Regions from separate parts of the Buttiauxella noackiae genome, predicted to be linked through region 1. Evidence: predicted binding sites of a transcription regulator. Region 1 holds the regulator's gene; the other holds the start of a gene.

Region 1 (8,085 bases):
AAGCTATCTTACCTGCCAATATTGAATATCAACTGACACGCTACGGCGGGCACGTTGGATTTGTTGGCGGTACGCTGCGCCGCCCTGAAATGTGGCTTGAGCAACGAATCCCCCAGTGGCTGTCTAAATTTTTGGACCAGTAATATGATGATTCCCTGGCAAGATCTGCCTCCCGAAACGCTTGATAATCTGATTGAATCCTTTGTATTACGCGAAGGCACAGATTATGGTGAACAAGAGCGTTCACTGGAGCAGAAAGTGGCCGACGTTAAGCGCCAACTGCAAAGTGGTGAGGCTGTACTGGTATGGTCGGAACTCCATGAAACGGTAAATATTATGGCTCGTGGGCAGTTTCGCGGCTAAGCGTTTAACTTCTATACTGCATAATAAAACCACCCTCACCCAGCTATCTCCCTGAGAGTGAGGGCCAGCCCTTACTTACACACACTTGCTATCACCCATGGAGTTGTTGCCTTATGTCAGCCAAACATCCGGTTATTGCCGTTACAGGTTCCAGCGGCGCGGGAACGACAACCACCAGCCTTGCTTTCCGTAAAATCTTCCAGCAACTCAATTTACGTGCAGCGGAAGTTGAAGGTGACAGTTTCCATCGTTTCACTCGTCCTGAAATGGATATGGCTATTCGTAAAGCACGCGACCTTGGGCGCCATATCAGCTATTTCGGCCCGGAAGCCAATGACTTTGGTTTACTTGAGCAAACTTTCATTGAGTACGGGAGAACCGGGCAAGGTAAGTCACGCAAGTATCTACATACTTACGATGAAGCAGTACCCTGGAACCAAATCCCCGGAACCTTTACGCCATGGCAGCCACTACCAGAACCCACTGATGTTTTGTTTTATGAAGGTTTGCACGGCGGTGTGGTCACGCCACAGCATGATGTAGCCAAAGCCGTGGATTTACTGGTTGGTGTGGTACCGATTGTGAACCTGGAGTGGATACAAAAACTGGTGCGAGATACCAGCGAGCGCGGGCATTCCCGTGAAGCGGTAATGGATTCTGTGGTTCGTTCTATGGATGACTATATCAATTACATCACGCCGCAATTCTCTCGCACCCACATCAACTTCCAGCGCGTCCCAACTGTTGATACGTCGAACCCATTTGCGGCTCGCGGCATCCCGTCACTGGATGAAAGTTTTGTGGTGATTCATTTTCGCGGGCTGGATGACATCGATTTCCCGTATTTACTCGCCATGCTACAAGGCTCATTTATTTCGCATATCAATACATTGGTGGTGCCGGGCGGCAAGATGGGGCTGGCGATGGAATTGATTATGACACCGTTAGTGAAACGGTTGGCGGAAGGGCGAAATATTAATCAGGGCGATTGATCACCGCCCTTGTCATGACTTATGCCCGTTAGCATTCGATTTGCTGGTGGGCGGCACTCACAACCCCCTGCTGCTCGAAGGATAACGGATAAATTAGCCTTCAATCACTTCATAGCTATGAGTAACATTGACAGCTTTTTCAAGCATCAGTGCAACAGAGCAGTACTTCTCAGCAGAGAGATCTACTGCGCGGGAAACTGCAGCATCTTTTAACTCTTTGCCTGTCACGATGAAATGCAGATTGATATGTGTAAACAAACGCGGAGCCTCTTCACGGCGCTCAGAGGTCAGTTTCACTTCACAGTCGGTCACGGTGTAGCGGCCTTTTTGCAAAATAGAAACTACGTCAATTGCACTGCAACCGCCAACGGACATCAGCACCATTTCCATTGGGCTTGGTGCTTTATCACCAGAATTGCCATCCATAAGAATCTGGTGCCCTGAAGCGGATTCACCCAGGAAGGTAAACCCTTCAACCCATTTCACTCGTGCCTGCATGCTACTTACTCCTGTAGATAAATTACCGTTCAGAGTACGCAGATTCAGCAAATCTGGCAACGGAAGGCGACATGCGTCAAGCTGAAACGATACAACAGGAGACACTTGTCAAAAGCTATGCTAAAACAATCCAGATGCTACATCGATACATTGACGTAATGCATGTATGCAGAGGACATCACTAATTACAGGCAGCAAGAATGACTTGCATGCCATCTCCCCAAGGTGGGGAATATTCTAATTACTTGCAACGCCAGACAGGATGTTTAGCGTCCTGTCGTTGGTAGCCAGTTATAAAACAGAGGATAACCGCGCATGGTGCTTGGCAAACCGCAAACAGACCCGACTCTCGAATGGTTCTTGTCCCATTGCCACATTCATAAGTATCCATCGAAGAGCACACTCATTCACCAAGGTGAGAAGGCAGAGACGCTGTATTACATCGTCAAGGGCTCTGTGGCTGTTCTGATTAAAGATGAAGAGGGCAAGGAAATGATCCTCTCCTATCTAAATCAGGGCGATTTCATTGGTGAGTTAGGGCTGTTCGAAGAAGGTCAGGAGCGTAGTGCCTGGGTTCGTGCTAAAAGTGCCTGTGAAGTGGCTGAAATTTCATATAAAAAATTCCGCCAGCTAATCCAGGTCAACCCAGACATTCTGATGCGCCTTTCTTCGCAGATGGCACGCCGTCTGCAAGTCACTTCTGAGAAAGTAGGCAACCTGGCATTCCTGGACGTTACCGGTCGTATCGCGCAGACACTGCTGAACCTTGCTAAACAACCTGATGCAATGACCCACCCGGACGGTATGCAGATTAAAATTACCCGTCAGGAAATCGGTCAGATCGTGGGTTGCTCTCGCGAAACTGTTGGTCGCATCTTGAAAATGCTGGAAGATCAAAATCTGATCTCCGCTCACGGTAAAACGATCGTCGTATACGGCACTCGTTAATCTCCGTCTAAAAAAATGGCGTGTTACTTCAATAACACGCCATTTTTGTCTCAAAAAAACCAAATCTGAAACCCGTTTAGGCAGCAAGTGAGTTCATCCCGATGAGCTTACTCAAGTAAGTGATTCGGGTGAATGAATGCAGCTAACGCCGCTGCAGCTTTAAGTAAGAAGGGTTTATGTGGCGAAGAGTTATCTACCATCCCGAGGTGAATTACGCACTGCGACAAACGCTGGTGCTGTGCCTCCCTGTGGCGGTAGGTTTACTCGTTGGCGATCTCCAGTCTGGCCTGCTTTTCTCGTTAGTTCCTGCCTGCTGCAATATTGCGGGCCTTGACACTCCCCATAAGCGCTTCTTCAAACGTTTGATTATTGGCGGCAGCCTTTTTGCCATCAGTAGCTTGATCATGCAGTTGCTACTTTTGTATACCAGTGTGCCACTGCCTATCATTCTTGTTGTGATGGCACTTTTACTGGGTGTCACGGCAGAAATCAGCTCACTTCACGCGCGTCTACTTCCCGCTTCACTGATTGCCGCTATTTTTACGCTCAGCATGGCCGGGAATATGCCAATCTGGAAGCCGATGCTACTTTATGTCTCCGGTACGATTTGGTACGGCGTATTTAACTGGTTTTGGTTCTGGATGTGGCGCGAGCAGCCATTACGCGAATCATTGAGCCTGCTCTATCGGCAGTTAGCAGATTACTGTGAAGCAAAATACGGCATGCTGACTCAACATACCGATCCGGAAAAAGCGCTGCCTCCGCTACTGGCTCGTCAGCAAAAAGCAGTAGATCTCATTACTCAATGCTACCAACAGCTTCATATGCTGGCGGCGAATCAGCATAACGGCTACAAGCGCTTGCTGCGTGCTTTTCAGGTGGCTTTAGATTTACAGGAACACATCTCGGTAAGCCTTCACCAGCCTGCGGAAGTGCAAAAACTCGTCGAGAAAAGCCATGCAGAAGCGGTTATTCGCTGGAATGCCCAGACAATCGCGGCGCGGCTACGTGTACTGGCTGACGATATTCTTTATCATCGTTATCCACAGCGTTTTACGATGGAAAAACAGATCGATGCCCTTGAGAAAATCGCCCGACAGAATCCAGATAACCCGGTAGGGCAATTTTGTCATTACCACTTCAGCCGTGTCGCTCGCGTGCTACGCACTCAACGCCCACTCTATGTCCGTGATTTAATGGAAGACCGGCAGCGCCGTTTGCCGCTGTGGGCGGCATTAAAAAGCTATTTATCATTGAAGTCAGCGGCGCTTCGCAACGCAGCAAGATTGGGTGTGATGCTCACGATAGCCAGTCTGTTAGGTGCATTTTTACATCTGCCCAAGCCCTACTGGATTTTAATGACGGTGATGTTCGTGACACAAAACGGCTACGGTGCCACACGTGTTCGAATTCTCCACCGTTCGGCTGGCACCATCGCAGGCCTTGCCATCGCAGGTATTGCGCTGCACTTCCACTTCCCGCAAAGCATTGCCCTGGGCGCGATGTTGGTCATTACGCTGGTGAGCTATTTGTTTATTCGCAAAAGCTACGGCTGGGCGACGATAGGCTTTACGGTGACAGCCGTTTATACCCTGCAATTGATAACATTAAGTGCCGAGCAGTACATCGTCCCTCGCCTGATAGATACCTTGCTAGGCTGTTTGATAGCCTTTGGCGGTATGGTGTGGCTATGGCCACAATGGCAGAGTGGCTTGTTGCGCCAGAACGCGCACGATGCGCTGGAAAGGGATCAAAGTGCCATTCGCCTGATTCTAAGTAATGACCCCGAACCAACGCCGCTGGCTTATGAACGCATGAAGGTCAACCAGGCACATAACGCTCTGTTTAACTCCCTGAATCAAGCAATGCAGGAGCCTGGGTTTAATTCGCATTATCTGGCGGATATGAAACTGTGGGTGACACACAGCCAATTTATTGTCGAACATATTAACGCAATGACGACTTTGGCTCGCGAGCACAATATGTTGACGCCAGACCTTGCCCAGCGTTATTTGCAGTCATGTGAAATTGCTCTGCAACGATGCCAGCAGCGTCTTCAATATGATGAGCCAGGAGAAACCAATGACGCGAATATTCTGGACCCGCTTGAAGGGCTTCCAAACGGGCCGCTAAGTACGATGGAGCAACATTTGCAGCGGATACTGGGACATCTGAGCACCATGCATACCATATCTTCAGTTGCATGGCGCCAACGGCCACATCATGGTATCTGGCTGAGCCGCCTACGACGGTCCAGCTAAGTATTACGCCTTAATTATCTTCGCGACAGCTTTAGCGAAACGCTTCATGCCATCTTCAATATCGATATCTTCAACAATCAACGCAGGTGCAAAACGCATTACGTCAGGCCCCGCATTGAGTACCATCACGCCCTCTTCCGCTGCTGCGTAAAGGAACTCACGTGCGCGACCTTTGTATTGCGGTTTCAACTCAGCACCGATCAATAGGCCCATCCCGCGGATATCGCTGAACAGATCAAACTGCTCATCGATCTTCTGTAAATGAGCGACGAACTGTTCCCGTTTTGCCGTTACGCCACTCAGTACCTCAGGCGTGTTAATGATATCAAACGCCGCGCCTGCAACTGCACATGCCAGCGGGTTGCCGCCGTAAGTTGAACCGTGTGTACCGACGTGAAACGCCGAGGCAATTTCCTGCGTCGTCAGCATCACACTCACCGGGAAACCGCCGCCGAGCGCTTTAGCGCTGGTCAGAATATCTGGAGTCACACCATAGTACATATAGGCAAACAGCTCGCCGATACGTCCCATGCCGCACTGCACTTCATCAAATACCAACAAAGCTTTGTGCTCATCACATAGTTCGCGCAAACCTTGCAAGAATTCTGGCGTTGCCGCCGTAACACCGCCTTCACCTTGAATCGGCTCAACCACCACCGCGCAGGTATGGTCGTCCATTACGGCTTTTACCGCATGCAAATCGTTAAATGGCACATGAATGATGTCAGCAGGTTTTGGACCAAAACCATCAGAATACTTAGGCTGCCCGCCAACTGAAACAGTAAACAAAGAACGGCCATGGAAGGCGTTATGGAATGCGATAATCTTGGTTTTATACGGGCTATGACGGGTAGAAGCGTAGTAGCGGGCCAGTTTAAAGGCTGTTTCATTTGCTTCGGTGCCAGAGTTCATAAACAGCACGCGTTCAGCAAAAGTTGCGTCAATCAGCTTACGGCCCAGGCGTAGAGCGGGTTCGTTGGTGAAAACATTGCTGGTATGCCACAGTGTTTCACCCTGGCTTTTTAAGGCTTCCACTAACGCCGGGTGGCAGTGGCCTAACGCCGTAACCGCGATGCCGCCCGCGAAATCAACATACTCTTTCCCTTGCTGATCCCATACGCGACTGCCTTTGCCTTTTACCGGGATAAACTCCGCAGGTGCATAAATCGGCAGAATCACTTCGTCGAAAGTTGCGCGGGTAATTGCTGATTGTTCAGTTGCCATTAATTGCCTATCCCCTTTTTACGCATAACGCTTCATGAAAGATATTTGAAAATATAATCATGAAATATGCATAAAAAATCATTATCTGGCAATAAAAAATCAACGATTAAGGAAATTAGCTAACAGTTGGTGCCCCTGCTCACTAAGAATACTTTCCGGGTGGAATTGCACACCCTCCAGGTCAAAATCACGGTGACGGATGCCCATAATCTCTTGTTTGTCCGTCCACGCGGTCAATTCAAAGCAATCCGGCAGCGATAGCGGGTCGATGACCAAAGAGTGGTAACGCGTGACAGTAAGGGGGTTGTTCAAACCAGTGAACACACCAGAATTGTTATGCATGATGGCCGATGTTTTACCATGCATCACTTTTTGCGCCCGAACAATAGTTGCACCAAATGCTTGTGCAATAGCCTGGTGGCCAAGGCACACACCCAGAATCGGTAATTTCCCGGCAAAATGTTGAATCGCCGCAAGGGAAATACCCGCTTCATCAGGAGTGCAAGGGCCAGGGGATATGACCAGTTTTTCTGGTTCCAGGGCAGTGATATCAGAAAGGGTCAGCTCATCGTTACGTTTCACCACCACTTCTGCGCCTAATTCACAAAAGTACTGATAAAGGTTCCAGGTAAATGAGTCGTAATTGTCGATAAGCAGTAGCATCGCGGCTCCGGGGTAAAAAAGAACCGCGCTATTCTATTCGCTTTCGCGCGCTTCACTCACGACTTTAGTAAAAATCTCGCAAAGCGGGTTTAAATCCCCCAGCGCGCCAGCCTGATTCGCCGTTTGCCATTCGTCCGGATCAACATCGCTCCAGTCCAGCACATACCCGGCATGAATCGCCAGTTGCTCGAAGAACACACGCTGCGCTCGTCCACTGCCGACAAAGAACGGATGAAGGACGTTAATTTCACAATAATAATGTGCCAGGCGCTTAACGAACTCATCTCTGCCAAGTCCAACCAGATACTGCTCGTCTTCCATTTCCTGCATCAAATCGTTGCCTTCATTTTCGATGTACTCGAAATGACAGAAACGTGTCTCCCCTTTGGAAATATCCACATCACGTAGCTCACCCGCCCAGTCGAAAACATCCTGAAAAAGCTGCTGGTGGATGGCACAAAGCCAGGGTAATCCGCGATGCAGCGGGCCAAGTTCAATGGTCTCCACGCGCTGCGCGATTGTCTCGTCTTGCGCATGAGGTTCAAGAATATCCAGCCGACTACTGGCCTGAAATGAACGGCTACGCAGTTGCTGCCAAAGGCGGGACTTTTGTTTGTCGGTCAGTTTCTTTGTCATGATGCCTCCCTAACATGACCCATAGTTGCCACAAGTATAAGCAGCAATCGGTAGACGTGCAGGAAGGTGAGAATGTGCGGGTACAGAATACCCGCACAGGAATTTTTTACGGCAGGACTTTCGCGGAGAGGATAACTACAGGTTTTGACGGCACATTTTGATAAGGACCGACGTCATGAGTTTGTACCTGAGAGATCTTATCGGCAACTTCCATCCCTTTCACAACTTTACCAAATACCGCATAACCGAAGTCACGCTGGCCGTGATCGAGGAAGGCATTATCTGCCACGTTGATAAAGAACTGGCTGGTTGCGCTGTCTTTATCTGCGGTACGCGCCATAGAAATGGTGCCACGAGTATTGCGCAAGCCATTATCAGCTTCATTTTTGATCGGTGGATTTGGCTGCTTCTGATTCATATCTTCAGTGAAGCCGCCGCCCTGGAGCATAAAGCCTGGGATCACGCGATGGAAAATAGTGTTGTTGTAGAAGCCACTGTTG
Region 2 (8,085 bases), on a different contig from region 1:
CCATATCTGGAGTCAGAGCGTAGTCAGCCAGTGGGTATTTCTGGCCAGTTGCATCATCAGTTACAACGGCAAACGGAGTCACTTCTGAACCAGTACCGGAAGTGGTGGTAACCGCGATCATTTTCGCTTTTACGCCCATTTTCGGGAACTTGTAGATACGCTTACGGATGTCCATGAAGCGCAGAGCCAGTTCTTCGAAGTGAGTTTCTGGGTGCTCGTACATAACCCACATGATTTTCGCAGCATCCATCGGGGAACCGCCGCCCAGCGCGATAATCACGTCTGGTTTGAAGGAGTTCGCCAGTTCTGCACCTTTACGTACTACGGACAGAGTTGGATCAGCTTCTACTTCGAAGAAGACTTCAGTTTCAACGCCAGCTGCTTTCAGAACAGAGGTGATCTGGTCTGCGTAACCGTTGTTGAACAGGAAACGGTCGGTAACGATCATCGCACGTTTGTGACCATCAGTAATCACTTCGTCCAGCGCGATTGGCAGGGAGCCACGGCGGAAGTAGATAGATTTCGGAAGTTTATGCCACAACATGTTCTCAGCTCGCTTAGCAACGGTTTTCTTGTTGATCAGGTGCTTAGGACCCACGTTCTCAGAGATGGAGTTACCACCCCATGAGCCACAACCCAGAGTCAGGGAAGGCGCGAGTTTGAAGTTGTACAGGTCACCGATACCACCCTGAGAAGCAGGGGTGTTGATCAGGATACGTGCAGTTTTCATTTTGTCGCCGAAGTGCTTAACGCGCTCTGGCTGGTTGTCCTGGTCTGTGTACAAGCAAGAGGTGTGGCCGATGCCGCCCATCTCAACCAGTTTCTCAGCTTTAACAACCGCATCTTCGAAGCTCTTAGCACGGTACATAGCCAGAGTTGGAGACAGTTTTTCGTGAGCAAACGGCTCAGATTCGTCAACAACGCTAACTTCACCAATCAGGATCTTGGTGTCAGCCGGTACTGTGAAGCCTGCCAGTTCAGCAATTTTAGTTGCTGGCTGACCAACAATAGCTGCGTTCAGTGCGCCGTTTTTCAGAATGATATTCTGTACGGCTTTCAGCTCTTCGCCCTGCAGCATGTAGCCGCCGTGAGAAGCGAAACGCGCACGTACTGCATCATATGCAGAGTCAACAACAATGACGGACTGTTCAGAAGCACAGATTACGCCGTTATCGAAGGTTTTAGACATCAGGATAGAAGCAACAACACGTTTGATGTCGGCAGTTTCGTCAACAACAACAGGGGTGTTACCTGCGCCTACGCCGATTGCTGGTTTACCGGAGCTATAAGCGGCTTTAACCATGCCTGGGCCACCGGTTGCCAGAATCATATTGATATCTGGGTGGTGCATCAGTGCGTTAGACAGTTCAACAGAAGGCTGGTCAATCCAACCAATCAGATCTTTAGGTGCACCGGCAGCGATTGCAGCTTGCAGAACGATGTCTGCTGCTTTATTGGTCGCATCTTTTGCACGTGGGTGTGGAGAGAAGATGATCGCGTTACGCGTCTTCAGGCTGATCAGAGATTTAAAGATAGCCGTTGAAGTTGGGTTAGTGGTTGGCACGATACCGCAGATGATACCGATTGGCTCAGCGATGGTGATAGTACCGAAGGTGTGGTCTTCATCCAACACACCGCAGGTTTTCTCATCTTTATAGGCGTTGTAGATATACTCTGAAGCAAAGTGGTTTTTGATCACTTTATCTTCAACGATACCCATGCCAGATTCGGCAACGGCCAGTTTCGCGAGAGGGATTCGAGCATCTGCAGCAGCCAGAGCGGCGGCGCGGAAGATTTTATCAACTTGCTCTTGAGTAAAGTTGGCATATTCACGCTGGGCTTTCTTGACGCGCTCTACGAGTGCGTTAAGTTCAGCGACATTAGTTACAGCCATAATGCTCTCCTGATAATGTTTAAACTCTTTTAGTAAATGAGCTGCTCGAGACGACAGTATAGTCAGCGGGCAACAGCTTGCGTAAAAGACGGGCCACGACTATCCAAAAACTTCCCAAAACATCTTGCTGATTTACTAAAAGAGCCTTATCGAAAAACCTATTCATCGTGTGAATTAAATGCTCTTCGGATGTATCCAAGAGTACTCACTTCTGAGTAGGTTTTTTGTGATTTACATCACATTATATTAAGGCTGACTCCATTCAGCATGACTGATTTAGGTTACTGATAAGTCTTTAAAATTTCCGTCACAGCAATAGCGAAACAAATTACCATATTTTCAACATGTGGGTAACAATATCGTTTAATATCGCATTTGCTTATAAAAGTAGTTATATATGCTGCGAAAGTGCGTGGCGCCAACACCTGTTTTCCATTACATTACGCCGGCCTTTGCTACTTTATTTGCGGAGTTTTGAGTGGCTCAATCCTTGTTCGATTTGCCTACCTATTTTAAGTTCTTTATTGGCTTGTTCGCGCTGGTAAACCCAGTGGGAATCATCCCTGTATTTATCAGTATGACCAGCTACCAAACGGCGTTGGCCAGGAATAAAACAAACCTCACTGCGAATCTCTCAGTAGCGATTATTTTATGGACGTCATTGTTCCTTGGTGATGGGATCCTGCAATTATTCGGCATATCAATTGATTCCTTCCGTATTGCTGGTGGTATCCTGGTGGTCACTATTGCGATGTCGATGATCAGCGGCAAACTCGGGGAAGATAAACAGAATAAACAAGAAAAATCAGAAAGCGCTATCCGTGAAAGTGTGGGTGTCGTGCCATTGGCATTGCCTTTAATGGCAGGCCCCGGTGCAATCAGTTCGACTATTGTATGGGGCACGCGTTACCATAGCTGGAATTATTTGGTTGGTTTTTCAATCGCTATTGCACTCTTTGCTTTTTGTTGCTGGCTGGTTTTCCGCCTTGCGCCGTGGTTAGTCCGTTTGTTGGGGCAAACTGGTATCAACGTTATTACCCGTATAATGGGGTTGTTGTTGATGGCGCTGGGTATTGAATTTATAGTGACTGGCCTGAAAACTATCTTCCCAGGGTTATTAAGTTAGTTCTGCTGAAAGAGGCAAATGAAAAAGCAGAATAACTATTCTGCTTTTTTTGTTAATTTTTTACCAATGCGATTAAAGCATAAGCATTTTTTTAGTTTTCATAAGAAAGTTATTCATAAGAAAATGCTTTGGAAACCGCGTATTAACTCCCTTCAGTTTTCCCCGCTGTACATAAAACTGACAATCAGTTCGTTATTTAACTCACACTACACAATGATGCTTGCTGCCGCTTTATTGAGATGATATTAGTAAATCATGCCATCAAGCAGATGAATGTGCTAAAAAATAACCAATTGTTAAATTTTCGTGAATGATAATTGAGTGCCGTAAGCCCAGGTGAAATCCATCTTTCTTTTCAGCGGTATATCTTTTATTTTTAAAGAGTTAACCGATTCTCTGGCACGGGAAAAACATCGTTACGAACCGCTCTCTGAATAGATAAAAGAGAAATGGTTAACAAATTTGCAAATTGTATTGGCGGGCATCAGAGGCTTTTGATACTTTCCGGGCAACACAATTATCTGAGAAATGTTTCATTTACAGATGACTCATAAAAATCAACCTGGGTACAGGGTAGGTTGATTAAGAATCGACGGAGCAGGGTGCCAATAAGAGCATCCCAAAAAATAAAGTCGGTGATAGCAAGCAAGACAGAAGTTAATCCGGGCAGTCGCATAACGCTCTTGCACTGTTAAGGAACCCTAAGGGGAAGAGGCTGGCTTTCGGGTCGGTAATTATAATGAGTGGAGTATCAACACAATGTCCATCATCACAAAAAAAAGTCTGGTAGCAGCAAGTATTTTATCCGCGCTAATCGTAGGCAATGTGGCCATGGCGGCCGAAGTTCCTGCAGGTGTTCAACTGTCAGAAAAGCAAACGTTGATTCGAAATAACGGTGCTGAACCACAGTCTCTGGACCCAAATAAGATTGAAGGTGTTCCTGAGTCAAACGTTAGCCGTGATCTTTTTGAAGGCTTACTGATTACTTCTCCAAAAGACGGACACCCAATTCCTGGTGTAGCTGAGTCCTGGGATAACAAAGATTTCAAAGTCTGGACCTTCCATCTGCGTAAAGATGCTAAATGGTCTAACGGCGAACCCGTCACAGCGCAAGATTTTGTTTATAGCTGGCAGCGTCTGGTTGATCCAAATACCGCTTCCCCATATGCAAGCTACCCACAATACGGCCATATCGTAAACGTTGATGCCATCATTGACGGTAAAATGAAACCAAGTGAATTGGGCGTAAAAGCCATTGACGACCACACTCTGGAAGTCACTTTGAGCGAGCCTGTTCCTTATTTCTACAAACTTTTGGTTAACCCGGCGATGTCCCCGGTGAATAAAACCGCCATTGAGAAGTTTGGTGAGAAGTGGACCCAACCTGCAAACATCGTCAGCAACGGTGCCTACAAACTGAAAGACTGGGTTGTTAACGAACGCATCGTAATGGAGCGTAATACCAATTATTGGGATAACGCTAAGACTGTTATTTCACAAATTACTTATCTGCCAATCTCTTCCGAAGTCACGGATGTGAACCGCTACCGCAGCGGCGAGATTGACATGACGTATAACAACCTGCCGATCGAACTGTTCCAGAAGCTGAAAAAAGAAATTCCAGCTGAAGTACACGTTGACCCGTATCTGTGTACTTACTACTACGAAATCAACAACCAGAAAGCTCCATTTAATGATGCGCGCGTTCGTACTGCTCTGAAACTGGGCCTGGATCGTGACATTATCGTTAATAAAGTGAAGGCGCAGGGCGATCTGCCTGCATATGGCTACACCCCTCCTTATGCTGACGGCGCAAAACTGACTAAGCCTGAGTGGTTCTCATGGACCCAGGAAAAACGCAACGAAGAAGCTAAGAAATTGCTGGCTGAAGCGGGTTACACCAAAGATAAACCGCTGACCTTCGACCTACTGTACAACACCTCAGATCTGCACAAGAAACTGGCAATCGCTGCCGCGTCTATCTGGCAGAAAAACCTCGGTGTGAACGTTAAGCTGGTAAACCAGGAGTGGAAAACCTTCCTCGATACTCGTCACCAGGGCAACTACAACGTTGCGCGTGCTGGTTGGTGTGCGGATTACAACGAGCCGACCTCCTTCCTGAACACCATGCTTTCTACAAGCTCAATGAACACCGCGCATTATAAGAGCCCAGCCTTTGATGCCATTATGGCGGAATCGCTGAAAGCGACGGATGATGCACAACGTGCTGCTGCATACGATAAAGCGGAACAGCAATTGGGCAAAGATTCTGCAATCGTTCCGGTTTATTATTACGTGAATGCCCGTCTGGTGAAACCATGGGTTGGCGGTTATACCGGTAAAGACCCGATGGATAATATCTATACTAAAGATATGTATATCATCAAACATTAATGGCAATTCGTGGGGCAAGTTTTAGCCTTTCTACTTCACGCTGAACGTGAATTATTTAGGGTAATTTTTGCCCCATCGTGTCTTATTTTATCGCACTCTAAAGGCACAGCCAGAAGGTATGGGCAATGTTGAAATTTATTCTGCGTCGTTGTCTGGAAGCAATTCCGACACTCTTTATTCTTATAACAATTTCATTCTTCATGATGCGCCTTGCTCCAGGTAGCCCTTTTACCAGTGAACGCGCACTGCCGCCGGAAGTTATGGCGAACATTGAAGCCAAATACCATTTAAACGATCCGATCTCGACCCAGTATTTCAGCTATCTGAAACAACTGGCGCACGGTGATTTTGGCCCGTCATTTAAATATAAAGATTATTCAGTGAACGACCTGGTGGCTTCGAGCTTCCCTGTCTCGGCCAAATTGGGTGCTGCTGCATTTATCTTTGCCGTCGTGTTAGGCGTTTTGGCTGGGGTTATTGCCGCACTGAATCAAAATACCAAATGGGATTACGCCGTAATGGGGGTGGCCATGACGGGGGTAGTTATCCCGAGCTTCGTGGTGGCGCCATTACTGGTTCTTATATTTGCGATAACCCTCAAGTGGTTGCCCGGAGGCGGGTGGAACGGCGGGGCCATTCAATACATGATCTTACCAATGGTCGCGTTGTCTTTGGCTTATATTGCCAGTATCGCGCGTATCACTCGTGGCTCAATGATTGAAGTTCTGCACTCCAACTTTATCCGTACCGCACGTGCGAAAGGGTTACCGATGCGCCGCATTATTTTGCGCCACGCCTTGAAACCTGCACTGTTACCCGTTCTGTCATATTTGGGCCCGGCATTTGTCGGTATCATCACAGGCTCGATGGTTATTGAAACCATTTACGGATTACCAGGTATCGGCCAGTTGTTCGTAAACGGAGCGTTGAACCGTGACTATTCATTGGTTCTGAGCCTGACCATTCTGGTCGGCGCGCTGACTATTCTCTTTAACGCGATTGTTGATGTGCTGTATGCCGTTATCGATCCGAAAATCCGTTACTGACGCTGGAGTACGCCATGATGTTGAGTAATAAAAACAGCGAGGCGCTGGAAAACTTCAGTGAAAAACTAGAAGTAGAAGGCCGTAGCCTTTGGCAAGACGCCCGTCGCCGCTTTATGCATAACCGTGCAGCGGTAGCGAGTTTGATTGTCCTGGCGCTTATCGCACTGTTCGTGACCTTCGCGCCAATGCTGTCGCAATTTAGTTATTTTGATACCGACTGGGGAATGATGTCCGCTGCACCGGATATGGCCTCTGGTCACTATTTCGGGACGGACTCCTCGGGACGTGATCTGCTGGTTCGTGTCGCAATCGGTGGTCGTATCTCGTTGATGGTGGGTGTTGCAGCAGCACTGGTCGCAGTAGTGGTTGGCACATTGTATGGCTCGCTTGCGGGCTATCTGGGTGGCAAAACCGACTCCGTGATGATGCGTCTGCTCGAGATTCTCAACTCCTTCCCATTTATGTTCTTCGTTATTTTGCTGGTGACATTCTTCGGGCAAAACATCCTGCTGATTTTTGTCGCAATCGGCATGGTTTCCTGGCTGGATATGGCGCGTATCGTGCGTGGCCAGACGCTGAGCCTGAAACGTAAAGAGTTCATTGAAGCAGCCCAGGTTGGCGGTGTTTCTACCGTTAACATTGTGGTTCGTCACATTGTGCCAAACGTACTCGGTGTGGTGGTGGTATATGCCTCGCTGCTGGTGCCAAGCATGATCTTGTTCGAATCGTTCCTGAGCTTCCTGGGTCTGGGTACGCAAGAACCACTTAGTAGCTGGGGCGCATTGCTAAGCGATGGCGCCAACTCCATGGAAGTTTCTCCATGGTTGCTGATGTTCCCGGCAGGCTTCCTGGTTATCACCTTGTTCTGTTTCAACTTTATCGGCGATGGCCTGCGTGATGCCCTCGACCCGAAAGATCGTTAAGGAGTGCCGCGATGAGCACAATTGAAAATCCTGCGGTGGTTACTCCACTGAGCCAGGCTTCTACGTTGTTAGACGTAAAAGATCTGCGCGTCACCTTCGGTACGCCAGACGGTGATGTTACAGCGGTAAACGATCTGAATTTCAGCCTGCGAGCAGGTGAAACGCTGGGCATTGTGGGCGAGTCCGGTTCCGGTAAATCGCAAACGGCTTTTGCTTTGATGGGGTTGCTGGCGGCGAATGGCCGTATTGGCGGCTCAGCGAAGTTTAATGGCAAAGAGATCCTGAATCTGCCAGAAAACCAGCTTAACCGCCTGCGTGCAGAACAGATTTCGATGATCTTCCAGGACCCAATGACCTCGCTGAACCCTTACATGCGTGTAGGTGAGCAGTTGATGGAAGTGCTGATGTTGCACAAGAAATTGGGCAAAGCAGAAGCGTTTGAAGAATCTGTTCGTATGCTCGACGCAGTTAAAATGCCTGAAGCACGTAAACGCATGCGTATGTTCCCGCATGAGTTTTCCGGCGGTATGCGCCAGCGCGTAATGATTGCCATGGCTTTACTGTGCCGTCCAAAACTGCTGATTGCCGATGAACCAACGACTGCACTGGACGTTACCGTTCAGGCGCAAATCATGACGCTGCTGAACGATCTTAAGCGTGAGTTCAACACTGCGATTATCATGATCACCCACGATCTGGGGG

The links. Region 1 encodes CRP, which controls carbon source genes, mostly activating them, when cyclic AMP is high. Its sites were predicted from a motif close to ATGTGANNNNNNTCACAT; they were not measured.
Region 2: the regulator CRP is predicted to act here: its motif matches at 2,119-2,136, upstream of IX31_RS03860 (YchE family NAAT transporter).

What each region holds. Positions count from the first base shown of each region.
Region 1 is NZ_JPRU01000003.1:15,220-23,304, forward strand. Features, by position in the region: gene IX31_RS15945 (hydrolase) at 1-143, shown strand, start outside; gene IX31_RS15950 (YheU family protein) at 145-363, shown strand; gene IX31_RS15955 (phosphoribulokinase) at 477-1,355, shown strand; gene IX31_RS15960 (OsmC family protein) at 1,449-1,853, opposite strand; gene crp (cAMP-activated global transcriptional regulator CRP) at 2,169-2,801, shown strand; gene IX31_RS15970 (YccS/YhfK family putative transporter) at 2,978-5,062, shown strand; gene argD (bifunctional acetylornithine/succinyldiaminopimelate transaminase) at 5,066-6,286, opposite strand; gene pabA (aminodeoxychorismate synthase component 2) at 6,386-6,949, opposite strand; gene IX31_RS15985 (putative adenosine monophosphate-protein transferase Fic) at 6,983-7,585, opposite strand; gene ppiA (peptidylprolyl isomerase A) at 7,692-8,085, opposite strand, start outside.
Region 2 is NZ_JPRU01000001.1:860,349-868,433, reverse strand. Features, by position in the region: gene adhE (bifunctional acetaldehyde-CoA/alcohol dehydrogenase) at 1-1,894, opposite strand, end outside; gene IX31_RS03860 (YchE family NAAT transporter) at 2,373-3,020, shown strand; gene oppA (oligopeptide ABC transporter substrate-binding protein OppA) at 3,780-5,414, shown strand; gene oppB (oligopeptide ABC transporter permease OppB) at 5,540-6,460, shown strand; gene oppC (oligopeptide ABC transporter permease OppC) at 6,475-7,383, shown strand; gene oppD (ABC transporter ATP-binding protein) at 7,395-8,085, shown strand, end outside.